DNA from 3 places in the Paenisporosarcina sp. TG-14 genome. Region 1 is predicted to be linked to each of the others. Evidence: riboswitches for the same ligand, from Rfam matches in the RefSeq annotation. Region 1 holds a riboswitch; each other region holds the start of a gene.
What was found. A riboswitch is a leader RNA that binds a small molecule or an ion and turns the genes downstream of it on or off. The one in region 1 is predicted to bind lysine.
Positions count from the first base shown of each region.

Region 1 (7,705 bases):
ATTTGCTGCGGTGTTGATGATTCACTATACCGTCCCAGGTCGAAACAATTTTTGGCGTTTATAACAGGTCATTTCCTATATGAAAAAAAATTCATCTTCAGAGCAGCTCATTTGCTGCGATGTTGATGATGTAAAAAAGCACCCTCAGTAAGAGAAATGATAAACAGGTAATTAGTAACGCGATAAATAGATTTACAATTTTGATTATTTAGATTAAAATAAAACCTACCAAATAACTAGGAATTAGGGGAGATTATATGACAACTCAACAATTATTAAAGGTGAACACAAGTGGAAAATGGGAAAGTGGTTTGAAAACGTCAATATCGGTTAGAGATTTTTCACCATTAATTGTTGATGAACCAAAAAGTCTAGGTGGTACTGATGAAGGACCAAATCCTGTTGAATATGTATTGGCTGGGTTGTCTAGCTGTACTTCCGTTATGATTGGGATCATTTCGAAAGAAAAGTCTTTTTCCTATCAAGGCGTAGATTTTGTAAATGATGGAACACTAGATTTACAAGGATTAATGGGAATCAAAGGGATTTCACCACATTTTCAAAATGTGAATTTTGACGTTATTATTAGTACGAATGAAGATCTTTCTCGGATAGAGGAATTAAAAGAAGAAGTAGAAAAAAGATGTCCTGTTTATAATTTATTAATAGATGCAGGTGTTAAGGTAGAAACAAATTGGATTAAGAAATAGGTTAGATTCAGAAATGATGTTAGTAGGTTGTGTTACTACAATGGGTTTTTCGATAATTCATTGAAGTCTTTTTATTTGCGACCAAACAGACAATCAATTTACTGTATATTTACTACACGCTGTCGTCCAGATTGTCGTAAACCAGTCAATGAACAACAAGTGGGTTAATTAATAAGGGAAGAATACTCCTTTTTTAATAATGATAATTGAATAACACTTCTTTTTATATGTGAACAAAAATCAGGCTGGATTACTCCCAAAGAATTGAGAGTAATCCAGCCTAAAGTGTATTTGTTTTTCTCATATCCCTTGGCAAATGAACTAAGGAACCATTTTCCTTAAAACAGGTATCTTTCGAATGATATATGTAATCATTGAACTGACAATTAGGATTATTATAACATTCAAGGGTATCGCAATAATGGAATGAAATTGAATATTTATTTTATCGAATACAGCGGCTAAAAGATAGTTGAGAACCAAAACATGAACTAAGAAAATTCCAAAGCTTGCTTGACTAAACCAATTTAGGAAGGCATTGATATCTTGTTTTGATTTAAACAAAATATCTTTAAATAAAGTAAATAATCCCACTGAAGTAAGCAATACGGTTATTGAGTGATACTCATACCAATACTGTTCTAGTACTCCTTGGTTTTTAATCGTTCCATAATAAGTTAAAAAGAATGTACCCAATAATCCAAGGATCAGTAAAATTTGGGAATACAAAATATTTTTCTTGGAAAATTGGTATTTTAATAAATAATAACCTAACACAAAATACCCTACAAAGTTTGTAACAAAAAATAACTCGATTTTTATACTAAAACCAACAAGATACACCATGAATTTTAATAAAACCGAAGCAAATATCCATAACCCTAAAAAATACTCGACATCTCTTTTGGATGAATGTTGCATTAGAATTTTTACTAATGGTGTAATTAAATACAACCCAATAATTGTATACATAAACCATAAATGATAGATGATATCATCTGTCAGTAATTTATAAATAAAATTTTTGGTTGAATAATCGTATTCATTACTGAAAGAACCTGCTAAATAATAGATAATACTCCATAATAGTAAAGGTATCGCTATTTTACTTATTCGCTTTTTCAAAAATTGACTATAGGGAAGAGAACGATTGTCATTTAAAAGAAGAGCTCCACTGATCATGATAAAAATTGGAACTGATGCACGTGCTAATGATTCAAAAAAGTTACCGCTAAGCCAACCTGACAAGCCTGTTTCAAAAGGATTAGCTCTGACCGCAGTAGCTGATACATGAATAGTGATTACAGCAATAGTCGCATAAATTCGTAAGTAGTCTAGATAATAAAATCTTTTCATTCTTTACACCCCTATAGATAGGTTTTTAATAACACTTATACTGTGTAAGAATAGCATATAAGATTTAATTTATGAGTTATCTCACAATCTTTAATTTTATTCGCATAGAGTATTCAAATGTTAATTCCGGATGCTCCTGGAATAACCACATAGCTTTTGCCTCATCCATCACGGAATCCCCACCAATACCGATTTCCCAGTATGGCTCAAAAATCATTTAAAACTTTTGCGCCATCTTGGATTATTTGTACGATATGGAAACAAAAATCAATGATATATATATAAAAAGCCATCATGTAGTGGATGATCATTCAATCCACTACATGATGGCTTAATTAATAAAATCTATCTAATTCTTAATACTACAACTTAAAAAGTAACATCCTCACCATAATAAGCGGCTACAAATAGATTTTTCATTTCCGCTTCTGTAGTTTCACGAGGATTTGTACCAGTACAAGGATCCGTCATGGCGTTAGCAGCCATCACATCTACATGCTCTTTAAATAATTCTTCAGACACACCGAATGCTTGTAGTGTTTTTGGAATCCCCATATCAGCATTAAGCTGATGAATATAGGCAACTAAAGAATCAACAAGTTCATCGTTTGTCTTGCCTTCTAAACCAAGTCTAGTAGCAATCTTAGCAAAGCGTTCTGTTACAACTGTACGGTTAAATTGAATGACATAAGGTAAATAAATCGCGTTGGCACGACCGTGTGAAATACCAAAAGTAGGACCACTTTTGTGAGCCAAGCTGTGTACATTCCCTAGTACCGCATTGGCAAAAGCCATACCAGCCATTGCTTGTGCGTTATGCATTTCTTTACGAGCCTCTTGATCACCATTATATGAAGCAAGAAGATTATCTTTAACGATTTCAGCAGCTCCGATAGCTAAAGAATCAGTGAAAACAGTACGCGGTTTAGCCACATATGCTTCAATACTATGCGTAAATGCATCCATTCCTGTATCCGCTGTGATGTTATCAGGCATACTTTCTACCATCACTGGATCAATGATTGCAATATCAGGAGTCAATTCAAAATCAGCTATTGGATACTTTATTTTGGTCTTTTCATCAGTGATTACGGATAAATTTGATACTTCCGCACCACTACCACTTGTTGTTGGAATACCAATAAACTTGGCTTTTGTGCGAAGTTTAGGCAATGTGAAAGGTATTGCCGCCTCTTCAAATGTTAATTCCGGATGTTCATGGAATAACCACATAGCTTTTGCCGCATCCATCACGGAACCCCCACCAATGCCGATAACCCAGTCTGGCTCAAAATCATTTAAAACTTTTGCGCCATCTTGGACCATTTGTACAGTTGGTTCTATATTAAACCCTTCAATAACTTTCGTTTCAACGCCTGCTTCGAGTAGGAGTCCTTCTATTTTTTCAAGGTTTCCGTTTTTCTTTACGGATCCTCCTCCGATTACAAGTGCAGCTTTCTTACCTTCGAGTGTTTTTAATCTATCGAGAGCCCCATCACCATAAAAGACTTCTCTTGGAATTGTAAAACGGTTCATAATAAGATTCACTCCTTCTGTTTTGTCTACAAGGATTAGTGTAAACCATGTAATTAATATAAGGAAGTACGCACTTATTTGTGATATAGTATCTAAAAAGATACTATGGAAGGACATGGTGATGTAGATGAAACGAAATATAGATGATTTGAATTGTGAAAAAGAATTAACGTTGTCAATAATTGGTGGTAAATGGAAAATGATCATCATTTGGTATTTGGGTAAAGAGGGAACGAAGAGGTTTAGTGAATTAAAAGCACTCCTTCCAAATATAACGCCTAAAATGATGACGAATCAGTTAAGAGAACTAGAGGCTGATCAGATTGTTCATCGGGAAGTTTATGCTGTGGTTCCTCCAAAAGTAGAATATTCGCTTACAGAAAATGGAGTGACTTTAATGCCGATACTGGAGTCGATGTATTCTTGGGGAAAAAATTATATGGATACAGTGGTAAATGAAGACGAAATTATTTAATAAAGTGAATATAAAAAGAGCAGCCGAAGATACAATTTCGGCTGCTCTTTCATATTTCACCTATTTAACAAGTAACTCTAATTGAATAGGTTGAATTGCTCTTTGTAGTGTCTTTGCTTCTTCTTTGTTTAAAGGAATTATGGGTAGGCGAACTCCACCAACATCAATGCCTCTCATATTTAGGGCAGCTTTAACTGGTGCTGGGTTTGGTGCAGCGAATAATGCCTCCATAATAGGAAGGAGGGTACTATGGATAGATGCTGCAACATCTAAATTCCCAGTTTTAAAGTTTTTAATCATATCTTGCATTTCATTCCCAATGATGTGTGAAGAAACCGAAATAACTCCAGCACCACCGATGGCTAAAACAGGTAATGTTAGCCCATCGTCACCACTATACAAGCTGAAGTTACTAGGTGTTTGGCTAATGATTTGAGTCATATGATTTAAGTCACCACTTGCTTCTTTAATCGATACAATATTGTCGATTGCCGAAAGTCTTACAATCGTTTCTACGGTCATGTTTACTACACTTCGTCCAGGAATATTGTATAGCATTACCGGCAATGATGTTGCCTGGGCGATGGTTTTAAAATGTTGATATAATCCTTCTTGAGAGGGCTTGTTATAGTATGGAGTGACGAGCATAATTCCGTCGACTCCTGTTTCTTCTACTCGCTTCGTTAAGTTGATCGATGCTCTCGTATCGTTTGATCCAGTTCCCGCTATAACAGGGACTCTTCCATTAACAACCTCTACAACAAATTTAATTAACTTAATTTTCTCTTGTGTGTCTAGTGTAGGAGATTCACCTGTTGTTCCTGCTACAACTAAACCATCCGTACCATTAGCTATCAAATGGTTAATTAAAGCCTTTGTAGCGATAAAATCAATCTCACCTTGCTGATTAAATGGTGTCACCATTGCTGTTAAAACTTGGCCAAATATCATTACTTTTCTCCCCTTTTATATAGTTTATAAAATATAGAGGTAGTGAAGGCCGTATTCTTGTAAACGCAAAAAAGCAACAACGAGGGTCCGCTGTTGCAATAGAAACGTAACTTTATTAGTCCAAGTCGTCCCTATGCGTGGATAGCCCTCCATATAGTTTGCCTATATGACAGTTCCGTATTTATTCAATAACAGAACCAGTTTTGAGAACATGAGATTCTCTCTACTTCGGCAAATATCCCTTTCAACAACCATTATAGGATCTCATTATCCTCAAATTGTTTACTATTGATGTTTGCGCCTCTATCCTCACTTCAAATATTTTGAAGTAAGAAAGTATTTAATTAAATCTACTTTACCAATAAAGCTTTGTAGATGCAAGGGAATATAATTAGTATTAGATAAATTAGGGAAATAATATAGAAGAGACGGCAGAAAACCACCTTCATCAGTAGGATTGATGAAGGGCACTGAAAAAGTTGATTTATAATTTCTTAGTTATGGACTAGTAAAGGTGATTTCCGTTTCAGGCGGACGCTTTCCGCGGAGCGAGCGCCAAGCCTCCTCGTCCGCTAGCGCTACCTGTGGGGTCTCGTCTGTCTCGCTTTTCCCGCCGGAGTCGCCGCCTTCCACTTCAATCACTTGTTAATGTCGCAGTAAACCTCAAACGAATTATGACCTTGCTGAAGGAATCATAGTAAGCAATACGAAATGTCGCCTTTTTCAATTTAAACACACTTATAAACTTTAATAATGTAAGTTTTTCAACGATTGATGAAGAGGGGAGTTGCAAAATCTTAGCACTATTCCTGAATTTATTTCGTAGTAGGAGTTTCTTTCTCAGCTGGCTTCAAGTCCAACCATACTTTTAGATATTCTGATAAATTAAAGAAATAATATCGGTAGAGACGGCAGATGCTTTCCTAATTGGTTGACTAAAGATGTGACACTTATTCCACGGAGAGAAGAGGCCAAGGATGCAATTTCGGCCACCATTTAATATCTTTAACTATAATCATTAGTCCAACTCCAAAAAAATTTTTCCAATGTTACTAACTGAAATGGGCTATTCATATAGTGAAAGCAGATGCTAATCCTTACATATTAATAAAAATCTCGAGGTGAGATAATGATTAATCGAAAAAAACCTGCCCAGTCTAGTTTGGAAAGAGTGAATGAATTGGAGCTAAAGTTAAAAGAACTGAAAGAAACACCTAACAGTTTTCCTCTGATCAAAAGGAAAAGCAGTTGAGAAATGAATTGATGAGATTGAAAGTCAAATTGAACATGGTGAGTGACGAAGAAAAGGTTGGCTTTATAGAAGAACTGATGGAAAATGCTTTATACGCAAAGACTGGAGAGTATCGGGATTCTAACGCAGCGACTTATGTATACAAAAATATTCTTCAGATTGACCGCGATAATCCGGAAGCCCATTATCGTTATGCGTATTTAGAATATGACAATAGACAATGGTTGCGATTGAACATTTTCAATGGGCGATAGACATCCATAAGAGAGATACATCTAAATTTCCATTAGCTGAAGATCAGCTTAACAATAAATGAACAAGAAAAGCCATAGGCCAAATTTGTCATGCTGGTTGGGTATTAATCCGCAAAAATTTTACAAGGAAAAACCGTAATAAGTACACCTGGGATTAAGGATGATATAGAAAATGCAGGGGCAACATGGTTGGATGAAACTGTTGTTGTGGATGGCCACCTCATCTCTAGTAGAAGACCGCCGATTTTATCTGATTATACAAGAGAGTTTATTGAAGTTCTAGCAAATAAAAATAAGAATAACTTAGAGTTGGACAAAGAAGGAATTTTTTAGCTCTTAAATTTTACATTATGTAAAATGCTAATAGTTTAGAAAAGAATTACAATATTATGAAAGATATAATTTTTCATAATATTTAAACTATTATCAAATAATAAGATATTCTACTTATGAGGATATAGTGATTGATAAGACTTTTTTTCGACAACTATGTATCGGGGGAGATTCTATGGCATTTGGTGCGAGTATGGTAATTAATGACGTGACAAAATATTATAAAAATAATTTTAAAGCTGTAAACAATGTAAATCTTGTTGTTGAAAAAGGGGAATTCTTAACTATCTTGGGCCCAAGCGGATCTGGTAAAACATCGCTTTTAAAATTAATTGCTGGATTTGAACCATTGAGCGAAGGGTCTATCAAATTAAATGATATTGATATCTCAACGGAAGAACCTTATTTACGCAATATAGGAATGTTATTTCAAAACTATGCATTGTTTCCCCATATGACAGTTTTTGAAAATGTTGCTTACCCTCTTAAACTTCGAAAATTATCAAAAACTGAAATAAAACAAAAAGTAAATGAAATTTTAGAACTCGTGGAACTAACCTCCTTTTTAAATCGGTATCCTAAACAATTATCTGGGGGACAGCAACAACGAGTAGCTCTAGCTAGAGCAATTGTATTTAATCCACCTTTGCTCCTTTTGGACGAGCCCTTGGGTGCACTTGATAAAAAGCTTCGTCAAACAATGCAAATTGAGATTAAGAGAATTCAACGAGCCGTTGGAATTACTACGATTAGTGTCACACATGATCAAGAAGAGGCACTTACGATGTCAGACAGAATTTGTGTAATGAAAGAAGGAAAGGTAATGCAGGTTGATACT
Region 1 covers NZ_AMGD01000028.1:57,243-64,947, reverse strand. The annotation lists gene C406_RS0110065 (OsmC family protein) at 258-710, shown strand; gene C406_RS0110060 (acyltransferase) at 1,032-2,066, opposite strand; gene C406_RS0110050 (iron-containing alcohol dehydrogenase) at 2,436-3,602, opposite strand; gene C406_RS0110045 (winged helix-turn-helix transcriptional regulator) at 3,730-4,077, shown strand; gene dapA (4-hydroxy-tetrahydrodipicolinate synthase) at 4,138-5,028, opposite strand; lysine riboswitch at 5,163-5,342, opposite strand; gene C406_RS0110030 (hypothetical protein) at 6,292-6,534, shown strand; partial or broken gene C406_RS19495 (DJ-1/PfpI family protein) at 6,600-6,867, shown strand; gene C406_RS0110020 (ABC transporter ATP-binding protein) at 6,995-7,705, shown strand, end outside.

Region 2 (7,705 bases), on a different contig from region 1:
AACTTCTTTTGCACCAATTGCTGCTTGGAATCTTGTTTCAAAAATATGCCATGCGATAAACACGACAAGGAAGACTCCACTAAATCGTTGTAAAACAAACAACCAGTTACGGAAAGTACCAAAACGTTTTGGATTATTCTTTGCGGTGAATCCTATGTAGAGACCATAGAATGCATGGAACATTAATGGCAAGAAAATCACAAACCACTCTAAAAACAAGCGGAACGGAAGATTCTCCATGAAGTGTGCCGCAGTTTCAAATGACGCTGCGCCTCGTGTTGCGAAATAGTTTATTACTAAATGTTGCGTCAAGAACAAACCAATCGGAATGATCCCAAGTAGAGAATGCAAACGGCGTAAATAAAAATCACTATCTTTCGACAAATCTATTACCCCCTCGGTACTTAAAATAGTCAGACAAATTCAAGCCTTCGTATGCTACGAAAGCAATATTGACTGCATATCTCATCATGGTACAATATTATGACATGTTTATTGTACTCCCATCGATAGGGAGCGTCAAGGCAAGGGAGCGCACTAGAAACAACAAGTAAACGCAGATATATTCTCGATTTTGCATAGTTTTTCTACCTTGCCTATGTTAAATTCTTATATTCAAAAAATTTTGACGCGAATTTATTTAGAAAGTGAGATTTAAATGACAATGACAGACACAAAAACAGTACCCACTTTTGGTTATGAATTAATTCGGGATCATGTGCTTTCTACAATTCTAGGCAAGCACGAAAGCGATATTTTATACTGGTCAGGAAAAGAATTAGCTCGTAAGTTTCAGATGTTTTCAATGGAAGAAACGACTTCTTTTTTTCAAGAAGCTGGGTGGGGTGAGTTAACACTTGAACGCCTTACAAAAAATGAAGCCTTTTACAAATTAACAGGAGAACCTGATTTACTCCAAATCGAAAAACGTTGCTTTCGCATAGAGGCAGGTTTTTTAGCACAACAACAACAAAAACTAGGTGGCTTTTTGACCGAATGCTTTGAAGAAAAGGACCTGAAGAAGAACGTCATTCAATTCCACGTGAAATGGGATCTAAAAGAGAAAATTTAAACAGCATAGAATAGCACACCATGGTAGGCTACTTAGTTAGACACAGAAATTTATAATAGTTGTTCAGTTTACAAATTTAAAGCAGTTTTATCTATAAAAAAGCTGGCAGCCACTTCCATATGGAGTGACTGCCAGCTTTTTTTAATCCCATTTAAACTTATCGTCTATTTGAGATTGGTATTGTTTAAATGCACTACTATTTGTCTTAATTCCTTTTTTAGATAAAAGTTGATTCATTTTTGTGAGTTTTTGATTGTACTGTTGCTCTAGCTCAGTCTTTTCTTGTCGCGTAGCTTTTTTCATTTGATGTTGCAAATCACTTATTTCTTCTTTAATAAACTGCGCTTCTGCATCATGACCTGAGTTTTTTAATATGCGCATAACCATACGAATATTTTCTGGATAATGAGCAAATTCATCTGGTGGCAAAGGTTTCCCTGCTCCCGGCAAATGATCAAACTGTCCATCACGCTGTGCTTTTTTGATTAAATCCTCCACGATATGCCAGTTCATTAACTTTCACTGCCTCTCATGTTAATCAGAATATCATCATCATAGCATGACAAACTCTTACACTCGAACTACAGCTAATCCAAATTCATCGTGCAAAGCATTTGTTGCTTTTAACATGTCAATTTCAGGGATAACTACCGAAACTTTAATTTCTGAGGTGCTCACCATCTTAACAGCGATTTCTTCTTTACGAAGTCGATCGAACATTTGAGCAGCCACACCAGGATTTGAAACCATTCCAGAACCAACAATTGATACTTTAGCTAAGCCCTCTTCAAAATTCGCTAATTGGTAACCTAAATCATCCTTATTGCTTTTTAATATGTGAATTGTTTCGGCAAAATCTTCTTTTTTAATTGAAAATGACACACTTGGTTGTATCCCTTCCATAATACTTTGAACAATAATATCAACGTTTATATGATATCTTGCAAGCATAGTAAAAATTTTAGCGAGAGAGCCATTAAATGGCACTTCATATGCAATCGTAATACGAACAATTTCTGGTTCAAATGCGACACCGCGCACAATTAGATTTTTCTCCATTGTTGGTTCCTCCAATAATATGGTGCCTGTTTCTTCGCTTAAACTTGAACGAACACTGAGTGGCAGACAAAAGTTTTTGGCGAATTCTACAGCACGAGGATGTAATACACCCGCTCCTAAATTTGCTAGTTCTAACATCTCATCATATGACAGTTCTTGTAATTTCCTGGCACCTTCTATAAAACGAGGATCTGACGTATAAATGCCATCGACATCGGTATAAATATCGCATCGGTCCGCTAGAATTGATGCAGCTATAGCAACTGCCGTTGTATCTGAGCCTCCACGACCGAGTGTCGTGATTTCACCAAACGCATCCAACCCTTGAAATCCAGCAATAACTATCACTTTACCAGCACTCAAAGCTTGTTCTATCCGAATGGTATCGATGTGTTCAATCCGAGCATTACGATGAACGGATTCAGTTCCAATGCCCGCTTGCCAGCCGGTAAATGATACCGCATCTTGCCCCATATGTTGAAGACTCATTGTTAATAAAGCACTTGTCACTTGTTCCCCCGTTGATAACAACATATCCATTTCGCGTTTTGAGGGCTCTGCGGATAAATCCTCTGCTAAACGCAGCAATTCATCTGTTGTTTTCCCCATAGCTGAGACAACCACTACAATTTCATGACCTTTTGCAGTCTCTCCGATAACACGTTTTGCGACGTTACGAATACGTTCAGTGTTACCAACAGACGTCCCACCAAATTTCATGACAATACGACTCAATGTTAACTCTCCCTTTATTTCCAAAGAAGCTAAATTAGAAAAACAAGATTGCATCCAAAATAGTGCAAGATGATGTCTTTTCCTATACTGATACGCAAAAATAAAAGTTTATCAATATAAAAAAACAGCTTATCCACGAAAATTCGTGAAAAGCTGTCTCCATGCATGGCCGTTCGAAAGAAGCGTCCATGTGAGATAGCCCTCCAGAATCATTTAGATTCTGACAATCCTGCATTTTTTCAATGCAAAACCAGCGCGACATAAGATACAGTTTATGTCGAACTTCGGCGAATTCCCCTTTCACCTGCAGTCGTCGGATCTGTTCATCCTCTAGCAGGTTACTGATGATTTTCGCACCTCTATCACCACTTATTAAGTGATTCAATTTCAGTGTGTCAACAATAGCACATGGTTACTCTTTTGACAATGTTTCATTATGAAAATATGTTGACATTGATTCAGCAATTTTCAAAGGCAATCCTGATTCATTCAATTCAGTGACTGTTGCTTCTTTGATACGTTTTACTGATCCAAAATGTTTTAATAACATTTTTTTACGTTTTGGTCCAATACCTTCAAAGCCATCTAAAGCAGATGCGACGGTATGTTTTCCTCTTTGTTGTCGATGGAATGTAATGGCAAATCGATGCACTTCATCTTGAATACGTTGAAGTAAATAAAATCCTTCACTCGTCCGTTTTAACGGAATAATTTGAGGAGGATCCCCATATAACAATGAAGAAGTTTGGTGCTTCTCATCTTTTGCGAGTCCTGCAATCGGTATAGATAAACCAAGTTCATCTTCAATAATTTCCCGGGCAATTTCCATTTGTCCTTTCCCACCATCAATAACGATTAAATCAGGTAAAGGTAATTGGTCATTTAATACACGCGTGTATCGTCTACGTATAACTTCTCGCATCGCCCCGTAGTCATCATGACGTGCCGCTGTTTTCGTTTTATATTTACGATAGTCTTTTTTATTAGGTCTTCCATCTATAAACGATACCATCCCTGAGACCGCGTCAGCCCCGTAAATATGTGAGTTATCGAAAGCTTCAATTCTTAGAGGTGGCGAGATATTCATAGCTTTCCCGAGATCGTCAACAGCACCTATCGTTCGCTGTTCTTGCCGATCAATTAGTTGAAATTTTTCACGTACTGCAATTTCAGCATTCTTTGTCGCTAAATCAATCATTTGTTTTTTCTGCCCGCGACTTGGCGAAACCACTTTTACTTCGAGTAGTTGATTGGCTAAGTCCAAATCAACTGAAATAGGCAACAGCACTTCTTTTGGTTTTATATGATGAGGCTGATCATAAAATTGTCCCAAGAAAGTTAAAAATTCATCATCAGGATCTTGGTATAAAGGGAATATAGATACATCGCGTTCAATTAATTTGCCTTGTCGTACAAAGAAAACTTGTACACACATCCAGCCCTTATCAATTGCATAGCCAAAAATATCACGATCCGTAAAATCATTCGTCATCATTTTTTGCTTTTCCATGACTGTTTCAATATGCGTGATTTGATCGCGGTATTCTTTTGCTCGTTCAAACTCCAAATTTTCAGCAGCCACTAACATTTTCCCTGTTAATTCTTGTTTGACTTGTTTGTATCCTCCATTTAAGAATCGTGTTATTTCATCAATAATCTCACGATAGGCATCTTGCTCAATTGGTTTTACGCAAGGCGCTAAGCATTGACCTAAATGATAATACAAACAAACTCTGTCCGGTAATGTTGTGCATTTGCGTAATGGATATAATCGATCCAACAATTTTTTTGTTTCACTAGCTGCATATGCATTTGGGTAAGGACCAAAATATTTTCCTTTGTCCTTTTTAACTTGCCGGGTTGTAATTAATTTCGGGTGTTTTTCACCTGTTATTTTAATATAGGGATATGTTTTATCATCTTTTAGCATAATGTTATATTTAGGATCGTGTTTTTTAATTAAGGTCAGTTCTAAAATCAATGCTTCGATGTTTGAAGATGTAACGATGTATTCAAAGTCCTCAATTTCATTGACAAGACGTTGTGTTTTTCCGTCATGACTGCCAGTGAAATACGAACGTACTCGATTTTTTAATACTTTGGCTTTTCCAACATAAATAATCGTACTTTGCCTGTCCTTCATTAAATAAACACCAGGCTGGTCCGGTAATATCGTACATTTCTGTTGTATTAATTCATTCACTATTATCATCACCTACTGAAAAAAAACCGGGCGCCCTTGGGTACCCGATTTTCTTAATATGTCAATATACTTGTTCCTGACTAAAGGGCAATTTTATGCGTGTTTGTTAACTAAATCTACTAATGCTTCTTTCGGGTTAAATCCAACTACTTTATCAACAGGTTTCCCGTCTTTGAAAAGAACTAATGTTGGGATAGACATAATACCGAAGTTGCTAGCAGTTTCTTGGTTTTCATCCACATCTATTTTTACAATTTTAACTTTATCACTCATATCAGCGTCTAATTCCACTAAAACTGGAGCGATCATTTTACATGGACCACACCATGGTGCCCAAAAATCGACTAAAACTAAACCGTCTGAAATTTCGCTTGAAAAACTTTGATCTGTACCGTGTACAATTGCCATAATAAATATCCTCCTTCAAATACAAACTGTAAACGTAGTATAGCATGTGAGAAAAAGCGCTTCTACTATTCTGCTCAGTAAGCGAAAAATTACTTTCTAGACCTAATCCTTCTTAGGTATATTAACCTTTTAAAAATATTTTAAACAAAAAAACTCCGCAAAAAATTCATTTTGCGGAGTTTTTTTAGTATTAATTAGCTTTCATTTTTTTGAATTCTTCTGTCAACATTGGAATGACTTCGAACAAATCACCAACGATTCCATAATCAGCAACTTTGAAAATGCTCGCTTCAGAATCTTTATTGATTGCCACGATAATTTTCGAGTTAGACATACCTGCTAAATGTTGAATTGCGCCAGAAATACCTGCTGCAATGTATAGGTCAGGTGTTACCACTTTACCTGTTTGTCCAATTTGAAGAGAGTAGTCACAGTAGTCAGCGTCACATGCTCCACGAGATGCTCCAACTGCTCCACCTAATACTCTAGCTAATTCATTTAATGGTTCAAAACCAGCTTCACTCTTAACGCCACGACCACCAGCTACAATTACTTTCGCTTCTGATAAATCCACGCCTTCAGTTGATTTACGAACAACTTCTTTAATTATTGTACGAAGGTTCTTTATCTCAACTGATACTGATGATACATCCCCTGTACGGCTATCATCGTGAGCTAATGGCTCAATGTTGTTAGGACGAACCGTTATGAAATCAATACCATCTTTGATTTTCACTTTTTCAAATGCTTTACCAGAGAAGATCGGACGAACAAATACAGCATCTGAACCTTCGCCTTCGATACTTGTTACGTCTGAAATTAGGCCTGATTTTAATTTACTTGCTACTTTAGGTGATAAATCTTTTCCGAGTGCTGTGTGTCCGAAAACAACTGCATCTGGACTCTCACCTTCAACTACTGCCATAAATGCTTGGCTGTAACCGTCAGAAGTATATATTTTTAAATGTGGATGTTCAACAGTTACCACACGGTCTGCTCCATAATGAATCATTTCAGTTGCTAGAGATTGAACAGAGTCTCCTAAAAGAACAGCTACAATCTCTCCACCACCTGAAATCTTCTTCGCTGCAGCGATTGCTTCAAAAGATACATTACGTAAAGCACCTTCACGTGCTTCACCTAATACGATTACTTTTTTTGACATGATGTGTTTCCCTCCAATTACAAATCTTTAGATTCGATTAAACGACTTTTGCTTCTTTACGAAGTAATTCTACTAATTCTTGTACTTGGTTTGAAAGATCGCCTTGCAATACACGACCTGCTTCTTTTTTAGGAGGTAAGTAAATTTCAATTGTCTCCGTTTTCGCTTCAACATCATCTTCATCAATATCTAAATCATCTAATTCAACTTCTTCAAGAGGTTTCTTTTTCGCTTTCATAATCCCAGGTAAAGAAGGATAACGAGGCTCATTTAACCCTTGTTGAGCTGTAACTAAAAGTGGTAATGATGTTTCAATCATTTCAGAATCGCCTTCTACATCACGAACGATACTAACTTGTGTTCCGTTAATTTCTAATTTCGTGATAGTTGTTACATAGTTGATATCTAATAAGTCAGCTACTCGTGGTCCAACTTGTCCAGATCCACCATCAATCGCAACGTTTCCAGCTAAAATTAAGTCTGGGTTTTTATCTTTCAAGTAATCCGCTAAAATTTGAGCAGCTGTAAATTGGTCCATTTCATCTAAGTCATCTTCTACGTTAATAAGAACAGCTTTGTCAGCTCCCATTGCAAGTGCTGTACGAAGTTGCTTTTGTGCATCTTCTCCACCCATTGTCAATACAGTCACTTCGCCACCGTGTGCTTCACGAACTTGGATAGCTTCTTCAATCGCATACTCATCGTAAGGATTAATGATAAATTCAGCGCCGTCTTCTTGAATCTGGCCACCTGAAATGACAATTTTTTCTTCTGTATCAAATGTACGTTTTACCAACACATAAATATTCATGTTGCAGACCTCCCAATACTTGTCATTATTTTCCTTTGAATGATGGTTCGCGTTTTTCAATGAAAGCTGAAATTCCTTCTTGAGCATCTTCAGATACGAAAACGGTTCCAAAAGATTGTGCTTCAGCTTTCACACCTTCATCATAAGCGTATGATTTTGCGTATTGTAGCATCTCAATTGCAGCTTTCATCGCAACTGGACTCTTCTTCGCAATTTTAGTAGCCAATTCCATTGATTTAGCAAGCACTTCTT
Region 2 covers NZ_AMGD01000020.1:19,284-26,988, forward strand. The annotation lists gene C406_RS0106815 (succinate dehydrogenase cytochrome b558 subunit) at 1-384, opposite strand, end outside; gene C406_RS0106820 (YslB family protein) at 659-1,072, shown strand; gene C406_RS0106825 (J-domain-containing protein) at 1,214-1,585, opposite strand; gene C406_RS0106830 (aspartate kinase) at 1,643-2,866, opposite strand; lysine riboswitch at 3,055-3,236, opposite strand; gene uvrC (excinuclease ABC subunit UvrC) at 3,279-5,069, opposite strand; gene trxA (thioredoxin) at 5,163-5,477, opposite strand; gene C406_RS0106845 (electron transfer flavoprotein subunit alpha/FixB family protein) at 5,668-6,642, opposite strand; gene C406_RS0106850 (electron transfer flavoprotein subunit beta/FixA family protein) at 6,680-7,453, opposite strand; gene C406_RS0106855 (enoyl-CoA hydratase) at 7,479-7,705, opposite strand, start outside.
Region 2: it holds a riboswitch for lysine, as region 1 does, so the genes downstream of both, C406_RS0106830 (aspartate kinase) here and dapA (4-hydroxy-tetrahydrodipicolinate synthase) in region 1, are expected to answer to the same signal.

Region 3 (7,705 bases), on a different contig from region 1:
CTCAGCAGTATGGTCAGGTGGATCTTTCATCTATGTGCCACCAAATACTAAAGTAGAAACACCGTTACAAGCATACTTCCGTATTAACTCGGAAAATATGGGGCAATTTGAGCGTACGCTTATAATCGTTGATGAAGGTGCACATGTTCACTATGTTGAAGGTTGTACGGCACCTGTATACACAACGAACTCTCTACACAGTGCAGTTGTTGAAATTGTTATAAAAAAAGATGCATATTGCCGTTACACAACCATTCAAAACTGGGCAAATAATGTCTATAATTTAGTGACAAAGCGTGCAGTTTGTGATGAAAATGCAACAATGGAATGGATTGATGGAAACATCGGTTCTAAATTGACAATGAAATACCCAGCAGTCATCTTAAAAGGTGAAGGTTCACGTGGTATGACATTATCGATTGCCATTGCAGGTAAAGGTCAACATCAAGATGCAGGAGCGAAAATGATTCATTTAGCGCCAAACACTTCTTCAACGATTATCTCTAAATCAATTTCGAAGCAAGGTGGTAAAGTAACTTACCGCGGTGTTGTTCGTTTTGGTCCTAAAGCATCTGGTGCACGTTCAAACATTGAATGTGATACGTTAATCATGGATAACTTGTCTACTTCTGATACTATTCCTTATAACGAAATTTTGAATGACAATGTATCTTTAGAACACGAAGCTAAAGTTTCAAAAGTGTCTGAAGAGCAATTGTTTTACTTGATGAGTCGAGGAGTTTCGCAACAAGAAGCAACAGAAATGATCGTAATGGGCTTTATAGAGCCATTTACAAAAGAATTACCTATGGAATATGCAGTTGAGATGAACCGTTTGATTAAGTTCGAAATGGAAGGTTCAATCGGCTAAATATCTAATTTCTTTAAAACCTCGCCTTAAGGCGAGGTTTTCTTTGTTTGATGAAATATATGATATGATAATGAACAAATGGATTTAGATAAGTTTGAAGGAGAATGGGTATGGAATATGTACTACTGGCACTAGTTGGGTTATTTTCTGGCGTTGTAGGTGCCTTAGTAGGTCTTGGTGGAGGTATTATCCTAGTGCCAGCTACTCTTTTCTTAGGGGGATCCAGTGGATTAATTTCAGGGATTACTCCTCAGAATGTTGTAGGGCTATCTGTTATTATGATGATTTTTACAGGCTTAGCCTCTACTTTAACGTTCATGAAAGCAAGGACTGTAGATTATCGAAGTGCTCTCATCTTCTTTGTAGGAAGTGTGCCTGGTACTATTTTAGGGGCATGGGTAAACAAAGGATTAGACTTGCCATCATTTAATTTATACTTTGGGATTTTATTAATTATGTTATCTACCTTATTACTGGTTCGAAAATATATAAAACCAGTAAAATGGTTTGTTAATAACGGCAAGAAAAAAACTTTTACAGATACTCATGGAAAAAACTATGTTTATGGTTATCCAGTATGGTTTGCTCTTATTTTAACGTTTGGTGTTGGTTTTGCATCTGGTTTATTTGGAATTGGTGGTGGATCCATCATTGTACCAGCTATGATTTTATTATTCTTATTCCCCCCACATGTAGCGGTTGGTACTTCGATGTTTATGGTCTTTTTATCAGCTTTAGTAAATTCAGCTAGTCATATTTCTTTAGGCAATGTGCCATGGTTGTATACACTTCCAGTTATACCAGCAGCCTTTATTGGAGCGAAAATTGGAGCAACTTTAAATCAACGTATTAAATCGGAAACATTAGTAGTTGCTTTGCGTATAATCTTATTATTACTCGGTGTTCGTTCGATTGTAGCGGGGCTGATGGGATAAGGAGTTGACCAAATGATTGAAACCATTCACTTTTATCATACCAATGATTTACATAGTCATTTTCAACATTGGCCACGAATTCATGAACTCGTAACAACACGAAAAAAATGGCATCTCGAAGAAGGCGAATCAAGTTTCACATTAGATCTTGGTGATCATATCGATCGTTCACATATCTTTACAGAGGGAACATTAGGTAAAGGAAATGTTGACCTTTTAAATAAAGCACAATACGACGTGGCAACTATTGGAAATAATGAAGGAATTACACTTTCGCACAATGAATTAGAAAACTTATATCTTCATGCTCAATTTGATGTAGTAGTTGGAAACTTGATTGAGCAAGATGGAAAATTACCAAAGTGGTTAATTCCAACAACTATATTGACAACTATATATGGAACGAAAATTGGTGTAACAGCACTTACAGCTGAATACACGCTGTTTTATAGTCAATTGGGATGGCAAGTGACTGAAGCATTTGATGCTTTGAGTAATCAATTAATGGAGTTAAAGAAAAAAACAGATATCATTATCTGCATGTCCCATTTAGGTATAAATGAAGATGAGATAATGGCAGAGAAATTTCCTGATATTGACGTAATCTTCGGTGCACATACACACCATATTTTCCACGAAGGAAAATTAATTAATAATTCTTTGTTAGCTGCAGCTGGTAAATATGGCTATTATGTTGGACATGTTACCGTGGATTTTGATTTAGAAGCGAAATTGATTGTAAAAAAACAAGCTCATTTATATGATACAAATGAACTGAAAGAATGTGCAAATGAGGATGAATTTCTAGAAGAATTAGCCATTATTGGTAAAGCTAATTTAATGGAAACTGCATTTATCCATAATGAGACGTTTAAGAAAGAGTGGTTTAAAGAATCTGCTTTATCAACTTATTTTGGTAAAGCATTAACTGCGTTTTGCCAAACGGATTGTGCCTTATTTAATGCTGGTTTATTTTTGTCAGATCTAAAAGAACAGGAAGTCTCATATTTTGATATTCACAAAATGATGCCACATCCGATTAATCCATGTGTAATTGAACTAACAGGTGAAGAGTTAAAAGATATATATTTATTGTCGTTAAATGAAAGTTGGCCAAATTTAGAGATTAAAGGTTTAGGTTTTCGTGGTGTTGTGATGGGAAAAATGATTACACACCAATTTACAGTTGTTGATCAAATATTATTTGTTCAAAATAGACGGATAGAACCAACAGAAATTGTTCGTTTAGCTACCATTGACATGTTCACATTTGGTTACTTTTACCCCATATTTAAAGAGTCACCAAAGACTTATTTTATGTCTGACTTCATTAGAGATGTTTTAATTGTGTATGGACAAAAACAACAACTTATATAGGTATAAATGAACCCTCCTTGTCGTAACATGACGTAGGAGGGTTTTCGTGCGACTACGTAAAGTTTCTAAAAGGTCAATCTATTGGAAAGGCAAGAACATTATCCCTGTGTTCTTTGTTTTTGTCGTAATTTCTGTTGGCTTAATGTTTTATCTCGTGAATGTTCGTTTAACCCCAATCTATTTACAGTATGCAGAGGTACAATCCAAAAAAATCGCATCACTTGTTGTTAGTAAAGCCATTAACTCTCGAACCGCAGATTTAATGAATGCAACTGATATCATAGTTGAAGTTCCATCAGAATCCCCAGGTACTGTGACGACTCAATTTAATACGGAAATAATTAATCGTGTTCAAGCTGATATCATAACCTTGGTACAGACCCAATTAGAACAAGCTGAAAAAGGCAACTTGGCCAATTTACCTTATTTGGATGATATAGAGTATGATCCAGACGCAATGGAAGATAACGGAGGCATTGTATTTTTAGTTCCTCTTGGTCAAGCGACAAATATCCCACTCCTTGGAAATCTAGGACCTAAAATTCCAATACGTTTTCATGTTATTGGAAATTTACAGTCGAACGTAGTTTATGATATTCGTGAATTTGGAATTAACAATGCAATGATAGATGTAAGTGTTGTTATCACAGTCAATGTACAAGTTATTGTCCCACTCGCAACAAAAGCGACGGTAATTGAACAAAAAATTCCAGTTGCACTTGGAATAATTTCTAGTCCTGTTCCTCAAATTTATACTAAAGGAAGCGGAGCGAATGCACCACAAGTAGAAGTACCGTATCAACCTCCATCCGCTCCATAATAAGTTATTGCAATAAGGTCCGTTTATTGTTAAAATAGGAAATGAAATTAATATCGATGGGTAGAGGCCGCATAACTTATTAGTAACATACGCGAGGATGATAACGAAGACCGTATGTAAAAGGGAGTTTTGCCGAAGTAAAATGATTGTGTCTAACAGTATTTTATTGGGGTTATTCTAAACAAGAATAACACTATCATTTATAGGCGAAATGCATATAAATGGTGAGCTACAGATCGTGGGTAGGATACATCAATTTGTCTATTCGCAACTTGTCTGGGCTGGTTTCTTAACATTCATTTTGAATGTTAAAGATTCCAGTCTTTTTGTATGCTTACTCGTATTCTGTGACCACCCCCATGCGGAGGAGGAACATAGGTATGTCAGGAACTATATTATCAATTTTACCCCCAATACTTGCAATTGTGATGGTCTTACTTACACGTCGTGTACTGATCTCACTAGGTACAGGTATCGTTTTAGGAGCTTTACTAATTCATTCATTCTCACCAGGTAAATCGCTAGTAAGTTTGTGGCAATCATTCCAAGTGACATTTTGGGATGGAGGACTAAATACGTATAATGTCTTTATTATTCTCTTTTTATTTTTACTAGGCATCATCACAGCTTTCGTTAGTTTATCTGGTGGAAGTCGAGCGTTTGCAGAGTGGGCAGTAAAGCATATCAAAACGCGAAGAGGAGCTAAGCTATTAACTGCATTTCTTGGTGTGGTTATCTTTATAGATGATTATTTTAATGCTTTAGCTGTTGGACAAATTGCACGTCCAATAACGGATCATCACCGCATCTCACGTACTAAGTTAGCATACTTTATTGATTCAACATCTGCACCGGTTTGTGTAGTTTCACCAGTATCAAGCTGGGGAGCATATTTAATTGGATTGATTGGGACAATACTGGCTACTCAATCAGTTATAACATACTCACCATTAACTGCATTTATCATGATGGCACCAATGAATTTTTATGTAATTGCAGCACTTGCTATGGTGTTTTTCGTAGCGATTACAGACTTCGATTTATTGGAAATGAAAAAACATGAACGTAGAGCAATCGATACAGGGGAAGTGTTTGATCCAAAAAAAGATATTCCTGGTCAATTAAAAGAAGATTTCCCTGTTCATAGTCATGGGAAAGTAAAAGACTTAGTTCTACCAATTGTTACACTTGTAATTGCGACAATCGGAGCAATGCTATGGACAGGATATCAAAATGCAGGTGTTCTAGATATTTGGGCAATTTTTGAGAATACTGATGTACCGAAGTCATTGTTAATTGGTGGTACTGCAGGTGCAGTTGTATCTATTGTTCTTTATCTCTTACAGTTCGGAAAAAATGAAAAAGCCAACCTTTCATATCTTAGTAAAGGAATTTGGAGCGGAATTCAATCCATGCTACCTGCTGTGTTAATATTAGTTTTTGCTTGGTCATTAACGTTTATTATAGATAAGCTTAAAACAGGCGAATATTTAGCTCAAGTAGTAATCGATGCCAATCTTCCAATAGGTTTATTACCAGTTATTCTGTTTATATTAGCTGGAGGTATGGCATTTGCAACAGGTACCTCATGGGGGTCTTTCGGAATTTTATTACCGATTGCAGGAACCATAATGATTAGCGCTGATCCTACGATGTTATTACCTACTTTAGCAGCAGTGCTAGGAGGGGCCGTGTTAGGTGATCATTGTTCACCGATTTCAGATACGACCATTTTATCTTCTACTGGTGCTGGATGTAATCATATTGATCACGTCACGACTCAACTACCGTATGCATTAATTTCAGCAGCCGTTGCATCAGTTGGGTACTTAGTTTTAGGATTAACTGGGTCCGTTTGGTTATCATTGGGACTTGTAATAACTATTCTTGCAATACTATTTTATGTTTTAATTAAGATGAGCGAAAAATCGACAAATTAATAGGTAAACATATACAGAGCGAGGGTTTATTCCCTTGCTTTTTTTTTATTTAATAATAGTTTATTATATAAAAAAACATCTTTACAAGTTAATTCACTATAGTATACTAGTTTTAGATTAATAAATAATCTGAATATAAACAAGCTTCCTAATATTACAATAGTACTTTTGGGGGCGAAACAAAAAGGAGGAAAAAAACATGGAACAACGTTCTCAATGGGGATCACGAGCTGGCTTTATTCTGGCTGCAGTTGGTTCCGCGGTAGGACTCGGAAACATTTGGCGTTTTCCGTACGTAGCTTTTGAAAATGGTGGAGGCGCTTTCTTTATCCCGTACTTATTCGCGCTTTTAACAGCCGGTATTCCTATTCTTATTTTAGAATTCACTTTGGGACATAAGTACCGCGGTTCCGCACCATTATCATTCTTCCGCATGGGCGGGAAAAAAGCAGAATGGCTCGGCTGGTGGGCAGTATTTGTTTCCTTTGTAATATCAACATACTATGCAGTCATTATTGCCTGGGCGATGAAATACACAGTGTATTCTGTTAACCAAGCATGGGGAGAAGATACTGCTGGATTCTTATTTGGTACAGTTTTAAAATTAGGCGATGTACCAGGTGAAGCGGGTGGATTAGTACCCGGAGTAGCAATACCTTTACTACTTGTTTGGGTTATTGTATTAATTATTTTATTTGCAGGTATTAAAAAAGGAATTGAACTCGCTAATAAAATCTTCATACCAACATTAGTTATTCTTTTCTTATTAGTAGTAATACGAGCAGTTACGTTGGATGGAGCGGGACTTGGTTTAACAGCATTTTTTGAACCTAACTTCTCTGAATTAACAAATCCAGCAGTATGGGTTGCTGCATATGGACACATCTTCTTTAGTTTATCAATTGCATTCGCTATTATGATTACGTATTCTAGTTATCTTCCTAAAAAGTCTGATATTACAAATAATGCATTTATAACAGGTTTTGCTAACTCAGGTTTTGAATTACTTGCAGGTATAGGTGTATTCTCAGCTCTAGGATTTATGGCTGCTTCACAAGGTGTTGCAGTAGCTGACGTTGCATCTGCAGGCGTGGGTCTTGCTTTTGTGGTGTTCCCACAAATAATTAGCCAGTTCCCAGGAATGAACGGACTGTTTGGCGTCTTGTTCTTCCTTTCACTTACATTAGCTGGTATAACTTCACTAATATCTATATGTGAAACTTATGTAGCGGGATTTTCAGAAAAGTTTGGAATTTCTCGTAACAAAGCAGTTATTTTTGGAGTAGGAACAGCAGCCGTTATTTCATTCTTATTTGCAACAAACGGTGGTTTGTACTTCTTAGATGTTGCTGACTATTTCATCAATCAATTCGGTGTTGCTGCAATTGGTTTAGTTGAAGTTATTGCAATCGCTTGGTTCTTTAAAAAGCTTCCTGTATTCGAAGATCATGCAAATGCTGTATCTGATATTCGTTTAGGTGCTTGGTGGAAAATTTGCTTGAAATTTGTGACACCTTTAGTTTTAGGTTACATGATGTTTGGTTTATTGAAACTGAATTTAACAAAAGCTTTTGAATCCGATACAGGAAACTATGAAGGCTATTCAAATGCATTCATTCTTTATCTTGGATGGTTTGTGGCTGCTGGTGCCATTATTTTAGGATTCATATTTACGGCTATAAAATGGAACAAAAATACTGATGTTGATGCACATCAACATGATAATGAATAAGGAGGACTTCAGATGACAACAAGTGCAATT
Region 3 covers NZ_AMGD01000007.1:159-7,863, reverse strand. The annotation lists gene sufB (Fe-S cluster assembly protein SufB) at 1-871, shown strand, start outside; gene C406_RS0103095 (sulfite exporter TauE/SafE family protein) at 982-1,806, shown strand; gene C406_RS0103090 (bifunctional metallophosphatase/5'-nucleotidase) at 1,819-3,183, shown strand; gene yunB (sporulation protein YunB) at 3,230-4,003, shown strand; lysine riboswitch at 4,057-4,243, shown strand; gene C406_RS0103080 (Na+/H+ antiporter NhaC family protein) at 4,384-5,943, shown strand; gene C406_RS0103075 (sodium-dependent transporter) at 6,143-7,675, shown strand; gene C406_RS20070 (methionine/alanine import family NSS transporter small subunit) at 7,688-7,705, shown strand, end outside.
Region 3: it holds a riboswitch for lysine, as region 1 does, so the genes downstream of both, C406_RS0103080 (Na+/H+ antiporter NhaC family protein) here and dapA (4-hydroxy-tetrahydrodipicolinate synthase) in region 1, are expected to answer to the same signal.